Regions from separate parts of the Sporolactobacillus terrae genome, predicted to be linked through region 1. Evidence: riboswitches for the same ligand, from Rfam matches in the RefSeq annotation. Region 1 holds a riboswitch; the other holds the start of a gene.
The links. Region 1 has a riboswitch for FMN ahead of K7399_RS02900 (ECF transporter S component). Riboswitches for the same ligand answer to the same signal wherever they lie in the genome.
Positions count from the first base shown of each region.

Region 2: another riboswitch for FMN. It lies ahead of ribD (bifunctional diaminohydroxyphosphoribosylaminopyrimidine deaminase/5-amino-6-(5-phosphoribosylamino)uracil reductase RibD); the one in region 1 lies ahead of K7399_RS02900 (ECF transporter S component).

Region 1 covers NZ_CP082837.1:635,359-646,041, reverse strand. Annotated here, with positions in the region: gene mscL (large conductance mechanosensitive channel protein MscL) at 1-239, shown strand, start outside; gene K7399_RS02920 (hypothetical protein) at 506-781, shown strand; gene K7399_RS02915 (NUDIX hydrolase) at 778-1,269, opposite strand; gene K7399_RS02910 (YdbC family protein) at 1,444-1,725, shown strand; gene K7399_RS02905 (1,4-dihydroxy-2-naphthoate polyprenyltransferase) at 1,971-2,885, shown strand; FMN riboswitch at 3,031-3,157, shown strand; gene K7399_RS02900 (ECF transporter S component) at 3,348-3,950, shown strand; gene K7399_RS16270 (reverse transcriptase domain-containing protein) at 4,098-4,415, opposite strand; gene K7399_RS02890 (YjcZ family sporulation protein) at 4,628-4,723, opposite strand; gene K7399_RS02885 (acyl-CoA thioesterase) at 4,837-5,349, opposite strand; gene K7399_RS02880 (3D domain-containing protein) at 5,730-6,695, shown strand; gene K7399_RS02875 (D-alanine--D-alanine ligase) at 6,842-7,945, opposite strand; gene K7399_RS02870 (M48 family metallopeptidase) at 8,044-9,309, opposite strand; gene K7399_RS02865 (lipoate--protein ligase) at 9,464-10,453, opposite strand; gene K7399_RS02860 (histidine phosphatase family protein) at 10,654-10,683, shown strand, end outside.
Region 2 covers NZ_CP082837.1:2,300,186-2,310,868, reverse strand. Annotated here, with positions in the region: gene paiA (spermidine/spermine N(1)-acetyltransferase) at 1-55, shown strand, start outside; gene K7399_RS11030 (TetR/AcrR family transcriptional regulator) at 181-801, shown strand; gene K7399_RS11025 (SDR family NAD(P)-dependent oxidoreductase) at 882-1,712, shown strand; gene K7399_RS11020 (RpnC/YadD family protein) at 2,145-2,573, opposite strand; FMN riboswitch at 2,788-2,925, shown strand; gene ribD (bifunctional diaminohydroxyphosphoribosylaminopyrimidine deaminase/5-amino-6-(5-phosphoribosylamino)uracil reductase RibD) at 3,066-4,124, shown strand; gene K7399_RS11010 (riboflavin synthase) at 4,125-4,751, shown strand; gene ribA (GTP cyclohydrolase II) at 4,744-5,949, shown strand; gene ribH (6,7-dimethyl-8-ribityllumazine synthase) at 5,946-6,413, shown strand; gene K7399_RS10995 (type 1 glutamine amidotransferase) at 6,522-7,199, opposite strand; gene K7399_RS10990 (heavy metal translocating P-type ATPase) at 7,494-9,365, shown strand; gene K7399_RS10985 (heavy-metal-associated domain-containing protein) at 9,463-9,690, shown strand; gene K7399_RS10980 (ferritin-like domain-containing protein) at 9,719-10,261, shown strand; gene K7399_RS10975 (Crp/Fnr family transcriptional regulator) at 10,277-10,683, shown strand, end outside.

The sequences.
Region 1 (10,683 bases):
CACCAACAATAAATTATGGTGTTTTTATCAATAATGTAATTAACTTCATCATTATCGCATTTGTCATTTTCTGTGCCATTAAAATGTTGCAAAAAGCGACTCCGAAAAAAGAAACCGCTGTGATAACAAAGACTTGTCCATACTGCTTCTCCTCGATCCCGATCAAGGCAACGAAATGTGCGCACTGTACTGCAGATCTTCCGGATGAATCAAATCAACAGCCGATTCACACACATTAACCTGTTGAATAAGGGTGTTTCAAAGTCGAAAACAGACGTTTGAGACACCCTTTTTCGATGCATAAATGCTGAATCAAGCGCTCAGGTGCAGGCTTCCTGTGCGAGCCGCGAGCCAAGCGACCGGAGCGCCGTTTACATTTATTCGAGCCCCCCTTGCGAGACAGCCAATTTTCATATAAAAATTAGCTCTGTTTTCTCAATTTCTTCTAAAGCTTATGTATAATGAATAGGAAGAATGAAATTGATACAAAGGATGTTCATCAGACATGGATAAATGGGTTATGCTCGGTCTTCTTTTTCTAATATGCAGCATCGTTCTCTATTGTTTCCGCAAAAAAGCATTTTTGACACGACTCAGCTTGCAGCACATGAATAAGCCTGTACGATTTCTCACGACTGTGAGTATCATCCTGTTCATTGCCGGTGTTTATACCGTACTTTCCCCTCTGCTTACCGTCATGATGGGCGCCGATTACTGGATCCTTTTTATCATCGGCATACTTGGTTGTCTAATGCTGCTTATTCTGCTTCTGCTTCCTTAACGCAGGACTCTATCGTGAAGTGGACGAATTTCTGCGCGGACAATTTCGTCCCCCTCAAAGGTGCAGTGGTAATCTGCCGGGCGTTTTGTTTCGTCAAGCGTATGTTTCAGAAAGAAACGGATGGACGGAACAATTCCAAAGTTATCCTCAGAAAGAATCCAAGAAATATCCTTTAATGCCAATATCCCCTCACGTGTCGCGCGTGGTAAATCCATAACCTCTTGCGCTGAGATATTGGCAAGGAACACATACATTCCTTGTGTCGGTTCTTTGTCTGGTTCCCAGGTTACAATCCCTCGAAACTGCGGATCATGAACGACAATTCCTGTTTCTTCCCAAATCTCACGAATCACGCACGCTTCAGGTGTTTCTCCCGGTTCCAATTTTCCTCCAACACCGTTCCATGCTCCCTGCCAGGGTGATTTCTGCCGATTAATCATTAATAGCTGCTCATGAATTTTTAAAAAAGCAATGGTATATTTTAACACGGGCACACAACTCCTTGATGCGTTCCTTTAAATAAAAGGTTTCTTGCAGTAATTATAACAGAACGTATCAAGATCAACTTTGAAAAATTCAGATAAACCATTGACAGAACATTTGTTTGCTTTTACAATAATATCAGAACATTTGTTCAAATCATTCGAAGAGGTGATTATACGATGGCAGATTCAAATTCAGAAGTAACATTCGCTATTGTTGAGCACTATGGCGTGCTTGCAACGGAAAACAGCGGTTGGACAAAGGAGTTTAACTTAGTCAGCTGGAACCAGCGCGAAGCAAAATACGATATACGCAGCTGGGCCCCCGACAAGAAAAAAATGAGTCGAGGCATCACGTTGACCGGCCTTGAGTGCGACACGCTTAAACGTTTATTAAACCGACACCCCCTGTCCGCTTCAAATCCTTCTAACGGAACACCTGTCCAAACTTCCCAGTCCTGATCTTCATTGAGCCCGCTTCGGTAGCCTGTCCATCGATCTTCAAATTCAAGCGTGCAACACAAATTTCCCAATTTATACGAATCATTCCCCTCTTCATATTGACACCTGCTTCTCGATTCCATAAACTAAAAAAGAACAAGAGTATGTCAATTTAGTGACAATTCTCAGCATTTTTCGTACGTGAAATCTATGAATCTGCTAAATTGTTGCATAACAGTATCTTTTAATTGTGGGAGAGATTAATGATGGGGGAACGAGCACTCGAAAAAAATACCGGCTTTAAAAAATGGTGGTTTATGCTCCGACCGCATACCTTATCTGCTTCATTTGTACCGGTAGCCCTTGGAACAGCACTTGTATTACCAGTAAAAAGTCCCAATATACGTTTATTTGTTGCAATGTTGATCGCCTCAATGCTGATTCAGATTGCAACGAATCTTTTCAATGAATATTTTGATTATAAGCGCGGGTTGGATGATGAGCATTCCGTAGGGATTGGCGGCAGCATCGTGCGGGACGGCTTTCATCCAAAAACGATTCTCAGACTCGCTTTTGCACTCTGTTTTACCGCAATGCTTATTGGTGTTTATATTTGTGCCAACAGCAGTTGGTGGATTGCCTTGGTTGGCTCAATCTGCATCTTGACGGGATATCTCTACTCCGGAGGACCTTATCCGATCGCCTATACCCCTTTTGGCGAACTCATTTCCGGCTTATTCATGGGGGTGTTTATTATCTGGATTTCATTTTTCATCCAGACGGGAACCCTTACGCTTAACTGCATCCTGATCTCGATTCCGATTGGCCTGTTGGTTGGTGGCATTAACATGGCCAACAATATTCGTGATTTGGAAGGCGATCAAGCAAAAGGCCGGTTGACGTTGCCAATCTTGCTTGGTCGACAAAAAGCAATCAAGGTGCTGGCAAGTGTATTCGCCTTTTCCTATGCTTGGATTATCGGCCTCATGGTCTTTCATGTTGAATCGGCTTGGCTGCTGATTGTTTTTGCCAGCCTGCCTAAAGCCATTCAAGCTGCCAAACGTTTTCAGATGAAGACAAAAGCAATTCAGATGATGCCCGCAATGAAAGCAACCGCCCAAATGCAGACCTTGTTCGGTATCCTTCTTTCCATAGGGGTTGTGCTTGATCATTATATTTAATCATTTCGAAACGAACGTACTGCTGCAAAATGGCATGTGGATTTAGCCGGCCTTCGTTGTGTATTCGGTCATTCACGGAGAGACAATGGATGATGGCTATTGTTGTTTAATCAATTTTGGTGTATACTGATTTTGTAATTGAATAGTGTTCCTTCAGGGCAGGGTGTAATTCCCGACCGGCGGTAATGGCAAATGTCAGAGTCCGCGAGCCGAAAGGCAGATCCGGTGCGAATCCGGAACCGACAGTAAAGTCTGGATGGAAGAAGGATGATGTGACGCGTTTATTTGTCGTTGTGCGTATTTTTTCGTACGCTTTTGAAACGTTGATTTTATTGAGCCCAAAGGAACTTCCTTTGGGCTCTTTTGACGTTAAGATTCTGTAAAAGCGTATTGATAGCACCGTGTAAATTCAGTTACACGTCGCATGATCCCCAAAATGTAAACGTATATGGGGGTATTTTGATGAACACATCTTTGAAAAAAATGGTACTTATCTCACTGTTGTCTGCACTTGGCTTTTTAATTATGCTGATCGCCTTTCCAATTCCGCTTTTTCCGGTCTTCCTTACCATGGATTTCAGTGATCTGCCTGCACTCATTGGCGCAATTATTTTAGGACCAGGAGCCGGAATCGCAATTGAAGCGATTAAGAATATTCTCCATGTCCTGCTTACGGGATCGCTTACCGTCGTTCCTGTTGGCGAATTTGCCAACTTTGCTGCTGGAACGATTTTTATCTTGGTTACTTGGGGCTTTTACCGGAGAAAAAGAACAGCTCTCTCGCTTTTGTTCGGCATGATTACAGCCACGCTAACAATGACCGTGATTATGGCAGTCATCAATTATTACTTTATTTTCCCAAGTTATGCTCTGTTTCTCGGATACAGCATTGACGCAATGGTTGGCATGTCACAATCGGCAAATCGCAGCATCCACAGCCTGCTGACCTTAATCGTGTATGGCGTTATGCCCTTTAATCTACTAAAAGGTGCCGCTCTCACGTTAATCATGATTCCGGTCAGTGCACGGTTGAAACGGTTTATTGACAAGCGTATCGCAGCTTGAGGAAAATGATTTTTCTTCATATATAATAGAAGGAAAATTTTTGTGTCACGCAACCATTGAACATCCCTAATCGAGTAGGAGGAAACCTTCGGTTTCCGACCTCTCACACCACCGTACGTACGGACCCGTATACGGTGGTTCAATAACTTAGGCACTTTGAATAGACTGGAGCCTCTTGGTTTTCATGCTTGGTCGCGCATAGGCACCGTTACGGGAGACCCCCAGGGAGAATCCCAGAAAGTTAAGCCTCAGCGGCGAACCCACCTGCGTCTTTTCCCGGTTGACCGTCACTTTTAGATCTTTTTCCAGAAACCTGGTGACACTGGCAAGAACTCGGTATCCCGCGCGCCGGCTTCTGACATAGATGTTACAGTCATCCGCATAACGCACGAATTCGTGACCTCTTGCGGTAAGTAGCTTATCCAACCATTTGGTATGGGCTAAACTGTTTGCTTTATTAGCCATTCTAGCGCTTCCTTTCATGTAGCAATATAGCCTGAACATCTATATTCTATCGAAAGGAAGCGCTTCTTTGTATAACGATTTGGTACTCCCCCCGCATAGCGGGGGGTTTTATGTTTCGCACGCTACACGTACTCAACGGACTAAAGTCCATAATTAGAACACCCGCGGCATGCCGCGGGTGTTCTTCATCATACATTAATGAGCATCAGTCATTAATAAACGTAAGCTGTACCCACAATGATCAGCAAAATGAACAGAACAACGATTAACGCAAAACTGCCGCTGTATCCACCAGTAGAAGCACCCATATCGTCACTCGCCCCTTCATTTAAAATTATTGAGCTTGTGTCCTTACTCAACACTACATGTTATGCAGAAACCTTCATTTCGTGTGAAAGCCTGTGAAAAACCGGGCAATAACTCATGCCCAAGGTTTGTTCAATGAGAGCCGCTCTGTAAACGCCTTTGCTTGCCCGCGGCGCTGTTTCCTTTGCGTATAGCGCTTTTCAGCGCTCGAAAACAGCATCTTCTCTTCTTCGCTCTCCGGAATTATTTTCGGCACGGTAGTCGGTTTCCCCTGATCATCAAGCGCAACAAAAGTCAAAAAGCAGGTCGTGCACAACCTCCGCACGCCCGTTCGTAGATTTTCAGCAATAACCTTTACGAAAACTTCCATTGATGTATTATGCGTCCATGTAACGAACGCTTCAAAACACACCGATGATTGCGTATCAATTGGCCGCAAAAAGTCAACGGAATCAATAGAAGCAGTCACAACGAGCTCCCGAGCATGTCGATTTGCCGCAATTGCCGCAATATTATCAACATACATCATTAATTTTCCTCCGAATAATGTTCCGTGATTATTTGTGTCATTTGGCATAACTTGAGATGAAAGTACTGCGAATGAATCTCGTGCTCTTTTCGCTTCCATGACTGTCCTCCAATTTTTAATAAAACGCGACTTAGTCATCATTACATTGGAACATGTCTTGTATCGACATCATTCTTTTTTTAGTTATTTTTTTCTCCTATTAACCAGTATAGATGAACAAAAAGCAGACCGCAAAATTTGCGATTCAATGAAGATGCAAGGCAAGGAAACGATTGGACAAAAGTCGCCACGCCTGTCTCTATTTCACAAAAATAGAGTAAAAAACAGCGAAAAATGTATTGACAAAATGAACACTATTGATCTCATGTTACAGAACTGTAATATCGCTAAAACACGGCTGAGACATTAAACCCTTAGAATAGCCCTTGGAGTTGACCATGATTCTTTCATGGCGGCTTATCTAAGGAGGTTATTACTTTATGAATATCATTAAAAGGCTGACGGCGATGACGAGCTTAGCAGTATGTTTTGGTGTCATAACACCAACGACTATTGCTTTCGCCAAAACGGGCAGTACGAATGATAGTCACGCATACAAAAGTAAGGATCCTAAACAGAGTCAGGCAATTGGTTTTGCAGCAAACACACCGGCTCTTCAATCAGACAGCCAGGAGATCAACATAATATTTGGGAATAGTTTGATTCAGCAAGGCGATTCAGGACCAATCGTTGAGAAGCTACAAGAGGAACTTCAAAAACTTGGCTATTATGACGGAGAAGATCACGGTGTTGTCGGTGAATCCACCCTGTCGGCAGTCAGTGCCTTTGAAACGGATTCAACCAATGATTCAAAAGAACTCATTGGTGCGGGTACAAAAACGGTTCTTTACACGGTATATCGTCATACCAGCGAAGCGAAAGAAAATCAAGAAGGTCTCGTTACGCTTAAGATTCAGAAAAAAAAGCAAGCCAAAATGCGTGCACGTAAGGCGGCTGAAGAAAAAGCAAAGAAAATTGCTGAAGAAGCCGCGCGCAAAGCGGCTGAAAAAGAAGCAAAAGAACAAGCTCAAAAAGAAGCTGAGCGTGCTGCAGACACAAATAAGCCAAGGGCAAGTAAAACTTCAGCTCAGCCAGCCCAAGCGCCAAAGTCAGCGCCCGCTGAGCAAGCCGGTCGATCAATAACTGTGGAGGCGACAAGTTATTCTCTTGGAGGACGGTCCGCCACCGGGATTGATTTCTCCAGTAATCCGAACGCCAAAGTGATTGCTGTGGATCCAAAAGTCATTCCACTTGGATCAAAGGTAAAAATCCCCGGGTACGGCGTCTTTGTCGCCGGAGACACCGGAGGAGCGATTAAGGGAAAGCGAATTGACGTTCATTTTCCATCGCGGGATCAAGCTTTACAATTTGGCCGTAGAACCTTAACCGTTACCGTACTTAACTAAGACAAGAAGCTTGCTCCTTAGCGGGCAAGCTTCTTTGTTTTACATAAAGAAATGCGCTTTCCTTGAAAATGTCGCTACTTTCTAGTCGTACAAAAACCCCCATTTGGCTCAATCAGCCTTTTTGGGGGTTTTCTTGATGCCCTAATTCAGCACTGAATACGATAATGGATCTTCTGCTTGTCGTCATGCCGCTGTAACCCCAGATCAATCAACGTTTCAATTAATTGCGGATAGGACAATCCAGTATGCTGCCAGAGTAAAGGAAACATGCTGAACTGAGTAAAGCCAGGCATCGTATTTAATTCATTAACGACAATGCGTTGATCTTTCTCTCTGAGAAACACATCGACACGCGCAAGCCCGGACAGATTGAGTGCCGCAAACGCACGCTTTGCCGTTTCTTCAAGTTCCGCCAATACCTTTTCAGATAAATGAACCGGAATAACTAGCGTACTGTTTCCTTCATGATACTTAGATTGATAATCGTAAAAGGCTGCATTTTTCGTAATGATTTCACCGGGAACCGAAATGGAAAGCTCATGGTTGCCGAGAACGCCGATTTCAATTTCGCGCCCATTAATATGCTCCTCAACAATAACCTTTGAATCGTAAAGAAGTGCCTCTGTGATCGCCGCCGACAGGTCCGTCTCACTGACGCACTTGCTGATCCCTACACTGGATCCCCCGTTTGCCGGTTTTACAAAACAAGGATAGCCAATCGAACGCTTAATGGCTAGGATCAGGCTTGGTGCATCGCTTTCCCATTCAAAACGTGATACCGACAGATAATTCGGGCCCTGAATCTTATGCGTTTTTAAGATATCTTTCATCAATACCTTATCCATACAAACACTCGATCCGGCAACACCGGATCCTACATAAGCAAGATTAAGCAGCTCCATCAAGCCTTGCACCGTACCATCCTCGCCATTTGGTCCATGAAGAAGTGGGAAAACAATATCCGGGCGAGCGCTTGTTGCATCCACCGGACTGGACGGTGCAATCCAGTGTTCCACCGCGTGTTCCGCTTTACTATTCTCGTGAAGCAGCAGTTGATCCTTTGACTCAAGTTTTCCCGTGATTTCACTGCCTGGAATCCAACGTCCGTCCTGATTAATATAAACAGGTAAGACGCGATATCGCTTTAAATTGATCGCATTGATTACTGAAAAGGCAGTGAGCAGTGAGATTTCATGTTCTGTAGACTTTCCACCGTACAAAACAGCGACTGTCTTCCTCTCATTTGCCATCGTAGATGCCTCAGTCCCTTTATCCATATTATGAAAACGCTTTCCACATTACTTTATCATACTCACAAAGAAAGGAAAGCGCCTTTTGAATTTTGCCATCACCGATTTAATTTCACATGCTCTAAATAATCTATTCGCTCGAGCATGGTTGGGTGATCGTATTGAATCCATTTTACTAACGCCGGTGGATTCATTTCACTAAGGCTGGATACAGATAGCTTCTGAAAGGAACGAATCGCCGCCTGACGGTCTTGTGTCATCTCAATCGCGTATTGGTCGGCTTGCCATTCAAAATCGCGCGAAATCATATTTTGCACCGGTTCGGCAGCAAATGAAAGGAGCGACAGAATGAGAAGCAGCATTGGCAGCGCCGTTAAATCGCCTGGGTGAGAAATATTCATGCGTCCCCCCCAGCGAATGCTTGCCCATAAATGAATTTTCGCAGCAATCCACAACGTCAGCAGAAGTCCAATCAGTGCCGAAACGGTCCCCCATATGATATGGTGCATCACATAATGGCCCATTTCGTGTGCCATAATAAACAGTACCTCGGAATGACTCAGACGATTGACCGTTGTATCCCATAGGACAATACGCAAATGTGTGCCGATACCATTCACGTAAGCGTTCATTGCATTCGTCTCCCGAGACATGTCTGCTTCATAAACATTATTCGCCGGGATGCCTGCTCTCGATGCCATATTCAGAATTTCAGTCTTTAATTCCCCATCTGTTAGCGGCTGAAAATGATTATACAGCGGATCAATCACAACCGGCTGTACGTACATCATAAAAAGAATAAATGGAATCGACAGCAACCAAGCCGGCAGCCACCAATTCTTTGGATAGCGCCGGACCAGAGCCATTACCGCCGTCATGGCGATCAACCCAATCAATGTACTGACTGCTGTGCTGATTGCTTGATCCTTAAGCCAGTCCGCAAGCGACTGAACCGAGATGCCAAAGTGCACGGATAACTGATATGACGCAAAGGAAACCGGTAGAAAAACGATGAGCGTGATCAATGACAGACAAACATAACACAGAACCATTTGGACAATAAACGAACGGGACAGCCGTTCTGAACATTTCTTGATCCATAATGAGAAGCCTCCAACAAGCACAAACAGATAAACGCCCCAATCGAGCGGAATGGTCGCGAAAGAAAGAAAATGACGCCATGCATTCAATGTGCTGCTTTCAGCAAGCTGTTGTTTGTTCATGAATAAAGAAGGATCGGCCGCTGTTCCTTTCATTGTCAAAGGAATGGATGATTTTGCCCAAACAAAAAAATAAGCAGCCATGGTTAGCAGATAAATCCCGTATAAAATGATAAACCACCCGAACACTTTTTTACGTCTCAAGATGGACCCTCCTCTTTCATTACCCACAGATTGTCCGTCTCTCATAACTAAAGGACGGGCTATTATCAATTTAGTCCGCAACTTCTTTGTTTAGAACATCAATCCCGCAAAAGCCCGTGCGTTTGATTCGCAATCTGACCTTGTCGCTTTGCTGTCAGAAAAGTGCAGCAAGCAGTTCTTCCGCGCCAATTTTTCCAAAATAATGGTGGCAGTCGATCGCTTTCAGTTTTTGATCAAGTATATTTGGGTCATATTTTAGCCCGATGAGCTGCCGTTCAAACTCATGCACATCGCCAGCGCCAAAAAAATCACCAAAGATCGCCAGTTTCTCAATCCTTCCTTTTTTGACATTCATCCGGAAATCGACACGTCCACCTGGAAAACGGCGTGCCTTCTGCAGATTAAATTCCGGCGATTTTCCATAGACCCAATCCCAATTCCGGTAGCGACGATTGGCGAGTGCAATAATTTTTGTCCAGTCCTGATCCGTCAATCTGTATTCCGGCACATGATCTTGTCCTTCAAAGATATAGTGCAGTAATTCTTCCTTAAATTGATGAATGGTTCTATCTTTTGCTAAGTGTTCGCGAATATTCGTTACTCTGCTTCTCACGGACTTAATCCCCTTAGACTCGAACTTCGCCTTGTCCGGATGCAGTGCCTTTGAAACCACGTCCAAGTCGACATCAAAAAGCAGGGTTCCATGACTGAAAATACGTCCCTGAGTGACAAATTGAGCATTTCCGGAAATCTTTTTACCCGCTACAGTCAAGTCGTTGCGCCCTTCCAATTGGGCATCTACGCCCATGTGCGCCAACGCACGAATGACCGGCTCGGTGAATTTTTTATAATTATTAAAGCTGTCGCCGTCGTCCTTTGCAATAAAGCTGAAACTCAGGTTGCCCGGATCGTTATACACTGCACCGCCTCCAGAAAGACGTCGCGTGACCGTCACGTCATGTTTGCTGATAAAATCCATGTTTAATTCTTCAACGGTGTTCTGATTGCGCCCAACGATCACGGTTGGCGCCATACGGTAAAACATCAGATAGGTCTCATCACTCGGCAGCTGTTTGAGCGCATATTCTTCAAGAGCGAAATTGAGTGTTTGATCAAGTAGGTCTCGATTATTTATATAGATCATCATTATTCTCCTCTCAGCTTATAGCAATATCTCTTCTCTAATCATAATTCCCGCAGCCACACACGTCTAGATACAAGCCACTTTCTAGGAAATTCTCGCGTTTTTCTTTACAAGTCTTGTTAAATTACGCTAATCTATAGAAGATTGAGTACTAAGAACAACGGAACAATTCGTGATACCCAAAGAATAGGAGGTACCTCATGAAAAGCATCTATTTCGTGAGACATGGC
Region 2 (10,683 bases), 1.7 Mb from region 1:
TTATATGGGTGACGAGGAACAGACGGATTTCATCATGAAAAAACCCCTTGTTTGAATTCAGAAGTTCGAATTAATCCTCTGCTCGCCCATGATGATCATTACATTAACAGAAGTGTTCTTCCATTAAAAGTTTATTCACCTCTATTAGAGGCTGCATCGATTGATTTATGGAGAACGCATGTGAGGGTGGAGTTAAAAACAATTGACAGCGACCGACCGTTCGGTTACCATTGCTGTATGAAAAATAAAGATAAAAATAAATTACAAATGATTCTTCATGCAGTTCTAAGTCTGACTTCAACGAATGATCTGGTCAATTTGTCGATCAGCAAAATTGCTGCGGCAGCAGGAATATCCAAGTCAACGGTCTATGTCTATTTTAAAGATAAAGAGGAGCTACTTTCCAAAACCTATATGTACGTAAAGGATTTGATGGACGAAGGTATTGCCGAAGTTGAAGCGAAGCATCCGGATTTAGATGAACGCATCGGCGCATTCATTCGCCACTTTGTTCAGCGCTATCAGCGTTATCCTAAAGAAGCGAAATTTATGGAGGCGGTTCAAACCAATCCGAGTGTAGTCAGCGAAGAGGCGCACCAATATGCCGAAACGACGGCTGCGCCTATTTACAGGGCTTTTGAAGAAATAGTTGGAAATCCGGAGTTTGTTCAGGCACCGGCCTATGTGTACGCGACTTTCTTTTCTTTACCTATGAAAATGGCAGAGATCAATGGGACAATGACAGATTCGGAACTGGATTCGATCATTTGTATGGTGCTGAATGCAATGAAAAGGCGTTAAAGATTGACGGGAGCGCAGAAATGCGCTTTTTAATAAAATATAAAAAGACCGAACGTTCGGTCTTGATAGGAGCCATAATCATGCAAAATGAAAAAAGAGTGGTATTAATTACAGGCGCATCGTCAGGTATGGGGTATGCAAGTGCTAAATATTTTCATGATCACGGTTGGGTCGTTTATGCAGGTGCCAGACGAACGCAACGTATGAAAGATCTGAATGAACTCGGCATTCATGTCCTCCCGTTGGACGTTACAGACAATGAATCAAATCAAAATTTTGTCGAGACGGCAATAAAAGAACAAGGCCGAGTCGATGTATTGATCAATAATGCAGGTTATGGAGAGTACGGTCCACTGGAAGAAGTTAACCTTGAAAATGCCAAATATCAATTTGATGTCAATTTATTTGCGGCCGGTGAATTGTCTAAGCTGGTCTTGCCGCTGATGCGGAAGCAACAATTTGGACGGATGATCAATGTGACGTCGGTTGGAGAAAATGTTTATATGCCTCTTGGTGGATGGTACCATGCGACTAAAGCAGCGCTGGGGATATGGTCAGATGTACTCGATATGGAAATCCGACAATTTGGTCTCCGGAGCATTGTGATTCAACCGGGAGCTACTCAGTCTGAGTGGGGAGACATAGCAATGCAAAAAGCGGAAAAGAATTTAAAAGCAGACTCACCCTATAGGAAACTCGTGCTGGCGATCAAGAAGCTTTTATTTTCTTTTCAAGCATCGGCAACGTCTGATGATTTAGCAAAAATTTTCTATAAAGCTGCGACGGATTCAAATCCCTCAAGAAGGTATTATCATTCATTAACAGATAGAATTGCGGTACGGATTGCAAGAAATCATCCGTCCCTTTGGCGCTTTGGCATGTGGAAAATGATGCGTCGAATGGGAAAATGACGAAGTGAAAATGTCGTCATTAAAACGACTCTGTTTAACACGATTTTGGCGAGAATTCCCCGCTTCAAGCTTTGCGAGAAGCTAAGCGGTAAGATGAATCGCTTTCTTTAGTGTCTCGTTACCATTGGCAATAATCACGATTGACTAGAATAAGCGTTCGCACTATGATTTGTGTATAAAAGGATTTCCTAAGCAGGTGGGTGAGCCCATGATCCAGAAAAAAGCCTACACGTTTAGACTGTATTCCATCAAAGAACATAAAACAGGGTTCCGGTCTTTATATGCATCTGAAGCAACATGAATTTTTCCGAATTTATCACCTATGTGGGAGACGATCAATAGATGGAAAGTTTTGGGATTGCTACTCTTTTACCGAATCCGCAGCTGAACAGGCATCACTTCTTAGAATGATGCCTGTTCATTATTTTGTGCTTATTTATTCATCTTGATGAGCTCTTCTATTGATAACCCGGTTAATTCGGCGATGGTGTGGAGGTCTATTTTCTTTTGAAGCATACGCAGCGCCATCTCTTTTCGAGCTTCTATTTTGCCTTCAGTTTTACCTTTCTTCAATCCGCGATCATAGAATGAATTCGGCCATTTGATGACTTGTTCTCGCTCATCTTTCGGTAATGCATGGACTTCTTTCATGAGTTGATCCACCTCATTTTCACTCAGATTTAAATAGGTTTCAAAAAAACCGTTGATCATGCTGCTGCGTGCTTCATCAAGCTGCAAACCGGCCATCTGCCTGAGAAAGGCAAGCCGAACGGCTACACGTTCTTTCTTTTTATAATTCATTTTACTCATCAAAGCGGCACTTGCAGGATTGTTGCTGTGCATAAATGCGTGCCAGTTCATTTTGCCCAGTTCCATCTTATAAAAACGAAATCGCATGGTATCAAGAAAAGGGGTTTTGATGATGAATTCATTCGGTTCATCGCTTATTCTTACTCCATCATAACTGAAAATGGCAATCGGTAAAACAGGTTTTCTGAATTTTAAATAAATCATTGAAAAAACGAAAAAGTAGACAGATCAAATGTAATGATTTAGTATTACAAGTAAAGTTGAATATATTCTTCGGGGCAGGGTGTAATTCCCGACCGACGGTAATAAGCAAGTAAGCTTAAAGTCCGTGACCCGCAATTTTGCGGTGGATCTAGTGAGAGTCTAGAACCGACAGTTAAAGTCTGGATGGGAGAAGAATTTAGTATTATTGCAATTCTAACGAGGATTGTATCTTTTTTGCTATGGTCTAGTTAGATAATAATAAAACTAAGTCTATTTTGTGTTGCCCCGTAGGTTACTACGGGGCTTTTTGTATCTTTTTAAAGAAAGGGGGACGTGCAATTGGATGAACGGTTCATGAAAAAAGCAATTGAGCTGGCTGAAAAAGGTGGTCGAAACACGTATAGAAATCCACGAGTAGGTGCCGTTATTGTGAAAAATAATCGCATTATTGCAACCGGCTATCATGCGAAATTTGGTGAAAAACATGCGGAAAGAATGGCCATTGACCATTGTGCTCACCCCGAAGAACTGCACGATTCAACTTTATATGTCACTTTAGAACCTTGTACACATTACGGAAAACAGCCGCCGTGTGTGCAAGCGATCATTGACAGTGGGATTAAGCGCGTGGTCATTGGCCAACTTGATCCTAATCCGATTGTTGCTCATAAAGGCGCAGCAATCTTAAAAGCCCATCAAATTGACGTGAAAATGAATTGTCTCACGAGTGAAGCTGAATCACTAAATAAGCACTATAACTATTTCTATCGACATAAAAAACCGTATATTGTGTTAAAACAAGCCCTTAGTTTAGATGGAAAAATAGCAGCTAAACCAGGTGAAAGAACGGCGATTACCGGTAAACGGGCGAATCGATTTGTGCATGAAGAGCGATTAGGCTATCAAGCGATTCTAGTCGGAAGTGGCACAGTTTTAGCAGACAATCCCATCTTATTGCCTAGTGAAAACAGTGACTATCCACCCATTCGAATAATCGTAGACAGAAGCGGGAAGACGCTGCATTTTGAAGCGTTTAAATTATTTGAGCATCCAGAGCCAATTTGGATTTTTACGAGGAGTGCATTACAAGAAAAGGCACCCGATCATGTGAAAATTATCCAAACCGATGATTTCTCAATACCAAAGATTGTGGATGATATTGGACAGCAAGGGGTGCAATCCATCTATGTTGAAGGCGGCGCGCAGATTCATCACACCTTTTTGCAAGCGCATTGCTATGAAGAAGTGATTACTTATCTCGCGCCTAAATTAATTGGCGGTACCGGTTTATCCGCGTTTTCCGGCAACGGAATGATCGATCGTGAAACTAATTTGACCTTCAAAAGTATCGAACGTATTGGTGAAGATTTACGCATTGTCAGTGAGAGGGTGAAGTAAATGTTTACAGGGTTAATTCAAACGGTTGGGAAAATAAAACGGGTGAATAAGCAGCAACATCACATCACGTTGACGGTATCTGTAGAAGATACGGATCGATTAAAGGGTTTCAAAGTTGGCGATAGCATGGCAATTAACGGTGTTTGCTTAACGGCAACCACTGTTGAAAAGGATCACTTTTCCGTTGACGTTATGCCGGTAACCTTTCAGAAAACGACTTTTTCGCAAATGAAAGAAGGCACTTTAGTCAATTTAGAGCGCGCAATGGCTCCAAATGACCGGTTTGAAGGGCATATCGTCTCTGGGCATGTTGATCAAACCACTCGATTAATTCAAAAAATGAAGTACGAAAACTCACTTAAATTAACCTTTTATTATCCACCAGAACTAAAAGGTGAAATTGTTCCACAAGGCTCAATTGCCATCAATGGCACGAGCTTGACGGTTGATGATGTCAAACCGGGAACATTCGCTGTAGCTTTGATCCCACATTCTTTAGAAAATACGAATTTTGATCGTTTAGTAAAAGGGGATTATGTCAATTTGGAGACCGATGTCGTCGGTAAATATGTGAAGTCATTATTGAGAACAACGATTCATTTAAACGAGGAAGGGTATCATGTGTGAAGAAAAGATCCTACATGCGGTTGAAGCGTTAAAAGCAGGGCAATTAATTATTGTTGCTGATGATGACAATAGAGAAGCTGAAGGCGATCTAATCGGGCTATCCAGTAAAGTGACCCCCGAAGCGGTTAATTTTATGACCAAAAACGCTCGGGGTTTACTCTGTGTACCTATAACTAAGAAGATTGCGCAACGGTTAGATTTACATGCGATGACGGCTGAAAATTCCGATGCGTTTGGAACAGCCTTTACAATTAGTGTCGATCATAAAGAAACGACTACAGGCATTTCAGCATTTGACCGAGCGAAAACGATAAAGGCGCTCGCTGATCCGACTAGTGAGCCAAGCGACTTTTTACGGCCGGGACATATTTTTCCGCTCATTGCTGAAAATGCGGGTGTTTTGAAAAGAAGAGGTCATACGGAAGCGGCTGTTGATTTAGCAAGACTGGCTCATGAAGAGTCCGCTTATATTTGTGAAATTCTAAACGAAGATGGCAAAATGGCGAGAACGGCCGACTTAAAAGAGCTGGCTCAGAAATGGCAACTCGATTTTATAACGATTGACGAGTTAAGTGACTATTTAACCCACCAAAAGAAGAGCGCTGATGTCACAGTCCAATTACCTACTAAATACGGTGAATTTAAATTATCGCTCTACCTTGACCATGAAGGAAAAGAACAGCTGGTCCTGTCAATGGGGGACTTAAAGAAGAGCAAGGAACCCCCGTTGATTCGCGTGCATTCAGAATGTTTGACTGGAGATGTATTTGGTTCGCATCGCTGTGACTGCGGCGAACAATTAGATCAGGCAATGAAGCAAATTGCTGAAGCGAAAACAGGCGCCATTTTATATTTACGTCAAGAAGGCAGGGGAATTGGCCTACGGAATAAGCTAAAAGCATACAAACTTCAAGAAGCAGGTATGGATACTTATGAAGCGAATGTTGCTTTAGGATTCTTACCTGATGAAAGACACTATGCGCAAGCGGCATGGCTATTAAAAAACGAAGGGGTTTCAAAAATTAAGTTACTCACCAATAATCCGGAAAAGATAGCAGAGCTGCAGCAACATCATATTGAAGTTGTCGAACGTGTACCGCTCGAAACAACGGTTTATCAAGAAAATAAGCATTATTTAAAGACGAAGCAAGAAAAATTTCATCACATGTTATCACTCGAAAAGGGGATTAAATCATGACGGTTTATGAAGGAAAATATCAAGGAGAACAGGTTAAGGTTGCCATTACCATTGCTCGTTTTAATGAATTGATCACATCAAAATTACTTGCAGGTGCTCAGGATAATTTGATAAGACACGGCGTTGATGCGAAGAACATCGATGTTTACTGGGTACCGGGTGCCTTTGAATTACCGTTTATCACCAAAAAAGTAGTCGCTACTCAAAAATATGATGGGGTCATTACTCTAGGTGCTGTCATTCGTGGTGCAACCACACATTATGAACTCGTAAGTAATGAAGTAGCCAAAGGCGTAGCGCAAATCGAGTTAAATTCAGATATACCCGTCATATTTGGCGTACTGACCACGGAAACGATTGAGCAGGCGATTGAACGTGCAGGGACGAAGAGTGGAAACAAGGGGAGTGAAGCGGCGCAAGGATTACTTGAAATGGTATCGCTAAATGAATTGATCGCAAAATAAAAAATCCTGAATGACTGCTGGATTTCTATCATTCGTTTTTAGCTGCTGTTTTTAAGCGTTTTTCCTATTGGCTTTTTGAGGAGTTACTTCAACGAGGAGTAGCTCCTTTTAAATTGACTTGTGCTCAACGAAGTAGTCTAGCCGTTTAAATAAAACCGTTTTGTTTTGTTCAGGAGTACCAAAGTCGGTTATTTCTTCAGCGCTTTGCACAAATTGTGAGTGATCAATATAATCTCCGTCATGGGTCAGTAATCCCTGAACACGATTAGGGGTCATTTCCAGATGAAATTGCAAGCCAATCACTTTTTCACTGTAGATAAATCCCTGGTTTTCACATGCCGCGCTGCTCACTAATCGTTCCGCTCTATCGGGAAGTTCAAATTGCTCGCCATGCCAATGAAAAACAGTCAATTCCTCTGGTATAAACGGTAACCTTGAAGAAACGGAACGTATTGGATGCCAGCCTACTTCTTTATCGCCTTGAATAACAGCGGCTCCTAATGCTTTAGCAATCTGTTGAGCGCCTAAACAGACGCCAAATACAGGCTTATTTTCAGAAATGGTCTTTCTGATTAATCTGCGCTCTTCGTCAATCCATTGTTGGTCCTGATCATTTGCACTCATTGGTCCGCCGAGTAGGATCAGAAATTCAAGATCATCGATCCGGGGTATTGAGGGATTTTCATAGAGCTTATGCATGCGAAAGGTATGGCCATTATCGTTGCCCCATTCTTCAATAGATGCGAGTCCTTCAAAGGGAACGTGCTGCACTACGTCAATGTTCATGTCATCACCCACTTTATCGATTTTGCAATCCGTCAATCAGCCTTGTTTTGCTTTGTACATAGCGGTCAATCATCCGCTTCTTGCATCTTCGTTTAAAAATCATTGATTCAATCATAGCGCATCTTTTAGCTTCAATAAAGTCTTCCCATACCAAAAAGGAACCTTAGCCGCACGAACTTCAGCAATGAAATCGAATCATTGATGCTACAATAAATCGTTACTTCTTGACAGCGGTCAATTTTAAATTCTTCGTCTCCGTTTATCCTTGAGTTATAAAAAGGAGGGGGAGGCTGTATGAACGTCCAGAAATGGGTACAGAAGCATAACCAACACATCACCTATTTGACCGGTGCTTTGATTGTCCTCGGCTTTTTAAGTAAAGGACTTTTTCATTGGGAATTAGGTTATACGGCGACCTTTATCGCGGCTACACTTGTCGGCTTTTTACCGGTTTTGATTCATGCATGGCAGGCCTTGAGCGTAAAGGTCATCAGTATCGAATTGTTAGTCAGTATCGCTGTGATCGGTGCCCTTTTCATTGGTGAATATAACGAATCGGCGATCGTTGTCTTTCTGTTTTTGTTCGGGAGTTATCTGGAGCAGAAAACCTTGCAGAAAACGCGCAACTCAATTAAAACCTTGACTGAAATGGCTCCGACGAAAGCTTGGGTTTATCAAGAGAATGGTCAGGTGCAGGAAACGGATAGTGATGAAGTCAATGCGGGTGATGAGCTCTTAGTGAAGACGGGTGCCCAGGTCCCGGTGGATGGGGTGATCACCTCAGGTCACGGCTATCTGAATGAAGCCAGTGTCACGGGCGAATCGCGGGTTGTTGATAAGTCGGTGGGCGCGACCGTTTTTGCCGGGACTCTTTTAGACAATGGAACGTTACGCATTAAGGCAACTCGTGTGGGTGAGGATACCACATTCGGTAAGATCATTGAATTGATTGAAGAAGCTCAGGATACGAAATCACATGCGGAAAAGTTTATTGATCATTTTGCCCGCTACTATACGCCAGCCGTTCTCTTATTGGGAATAATTGTCTGGGGGATCACGCGGGACATCCGTCTGGCCATCACAATCTTAGTCCTGGGTTGCCCGGGGGCCTTAGTGATCGGTGCTCCGGTATCCAATGTCGCCGGTATCGGTAATGGCGCAAAACGCGGCGTTCTGATCAAAGGCGGCGAGATCATGAATACGTTCAGTAAGGTGGATACGTTAGTCTTTGACAAAACGGGCACGCTAACGAAAGGACAGACTGAGCTCGTAGAAATGAAGGCCATGCCTGGTCAGCAACGTGGATTAGCCTATACAGCTGCTATTGAAAAGGAATCCGATCACCCACTTGGTCGGGCGATCTTAGCCTATGCCGAGGCGCACGCTATTGAGTACAGTCATCTGAAGGTGACGCAAACCAAAGTGGTTAAGGGTAAGGGAATCCGGGCAGTTGTGGAAAATCAGACCGTCCTGGTTGGTAATCGTAACCTGTTAACTGAAGCCGGGGTTCGACTGAACCAGGAACAGGAACGAAAATTAACTGAGATGGAAGAGAAAGGAATATCCACCGTTTTAGTTGCGGTCGATCAGCAACTGGCGCTTATGCTTGGTATCGCCGATACGCCAAGAGACGGGGTTAAAGCAGCTTTAGCAGCGTTAAAAGCAATGGGCATCAAAAGAATGGTTATGCTGACGGGTGACAATGTGCGGACCGCGCAGGCGATTAGCCAGCAACTTGGTATTGATGAAGTTCATGCAGAGCTGTTGCCGGAAGATAAAGTGGGTTATGTAGAAAAGTTGAAGAAGGCGGAGCATACGGTTGCTTTCATCGGGGATGGCGTCAATGACAGCCCATCCCTTGCCTCGGCACATATCGGCATTGCCATGGGCAGCGGGACCGATGTTGCGGTGGAAACCTCAGACATTGTTTTGATGAAATCCAGATTTACCGAGCTTGTCCATGCTTATGGATTAACGAAGAAAACGGTAAAAAATATGAAAGAAAATATTGTTATTGCCATTGCTACCGTTGCTTTCTTATTGATCGGTCTGATCTTTGGCTATATTTATATGGCGAGCGGCATGTTCGTCCATGAAGTCAGCATTTTAGTGGTCATCCTGAACGGGATGCGTTTGTTAAGCTACCACACGAAGCATGCTGCATAACACTTAGCTCTTATTTCTAAAAGTTGATACCTGTCAATTTATTAATGAACGAATCGCTTTAAACTGAAAATGTAAAGAAAAGAAAGGGGCGTTCAAGATGACAAAAGTGATTTTACAATTAGAGGCGCTGACCTGTCCGTCATGTCTGCAAAAAATTGAAACCGGCCTTGCGCATCAGGAAGGCATTCTAAAGTCGAAAGTCTTGTTTAATTCCAGCAAGGTTAAAGCAGAAATCGATCCAGATAAGATCTCAGCCAAAGCGGTTGCGCAGATCGTGTCGAAACTCGGTTATGAAGTCGAATCGGTAAAAGTAAAGGAAGCTTAAGGATCATAAATTCAGAGGAGGAACGCGTATGTCAATCGATGCGTTGTATGAAGCAGAAGTTTCTCAGTCGGAGAAAGATCACCACATCCCGACCGCCGGAGCGATGACCGGTCATATTTTAGCCAATCTGAAGATTCATCAGGAAAAGCTGGCTCAGGCCGTTTCTTATGCCAAAGGATCCGAAACTCCATTTTTAAAGGAATTCTTCAGCCAGGCGATCCAAACAGAAATCAGGTTATTTGACGAGCTTGCACAAGTGTTGTTAGATGAAAGCGAAGTGATTCCGACAACAACTGAGGAGTTCAACCGTTACAGTATGTTGGAGGAGCATGGGAAATTCAAGTATCTCTCTGCTAAAGAATGGCTTGTGGCTGCAGTGAAAGACTTTGATACGCAAAATCTGTTTATCACGCGCGCGATTAAATTAGCTGAAAAAGAGGATAAACCGGTACTTCAAGCGTTTCTGGTGCAGCAATTAGGCTGGAATAATTGCAAGATCCGTGAGTTACAGGCGTTCTTAGGTCATGCTCCTCGAGAGGGATTAGAAGAAGACGATGATGATGATGATTAATTAATGGAGGTTTGAATGATGGGGAAGCATAGCTGTCTGATCTTGGTCCCTCTGTTCAATCATTTGGACGAATCTGATTTAGAAAAAATTGATCAACTGACCAAACGTCATGTCTATAAGAAAGCGGAACAGATCTTCAAACCGTATGATCAGAAGCAGTTGACCATCGTAGCCAAAGGACGCATGAAAGTCTATCAGATTTCCGGCTCTGGTCGCGAGCAGCTTCTGCGCGTTGTCGAACCGGGTGGGTATGAAGGCGAAACGGCATTATTCGGTACAGAAAACGACAGCTCATTTGGCGAAGCGCTTCAAGAAACGGTGGTATGCACACTGGCTCACCAGGACTTCCGGAAGCTGCTGCTGACGTATCCTCAGATCAGTCTGAAATTATTAGAGACGAATGCAGAAAAACTGGTTTCTGC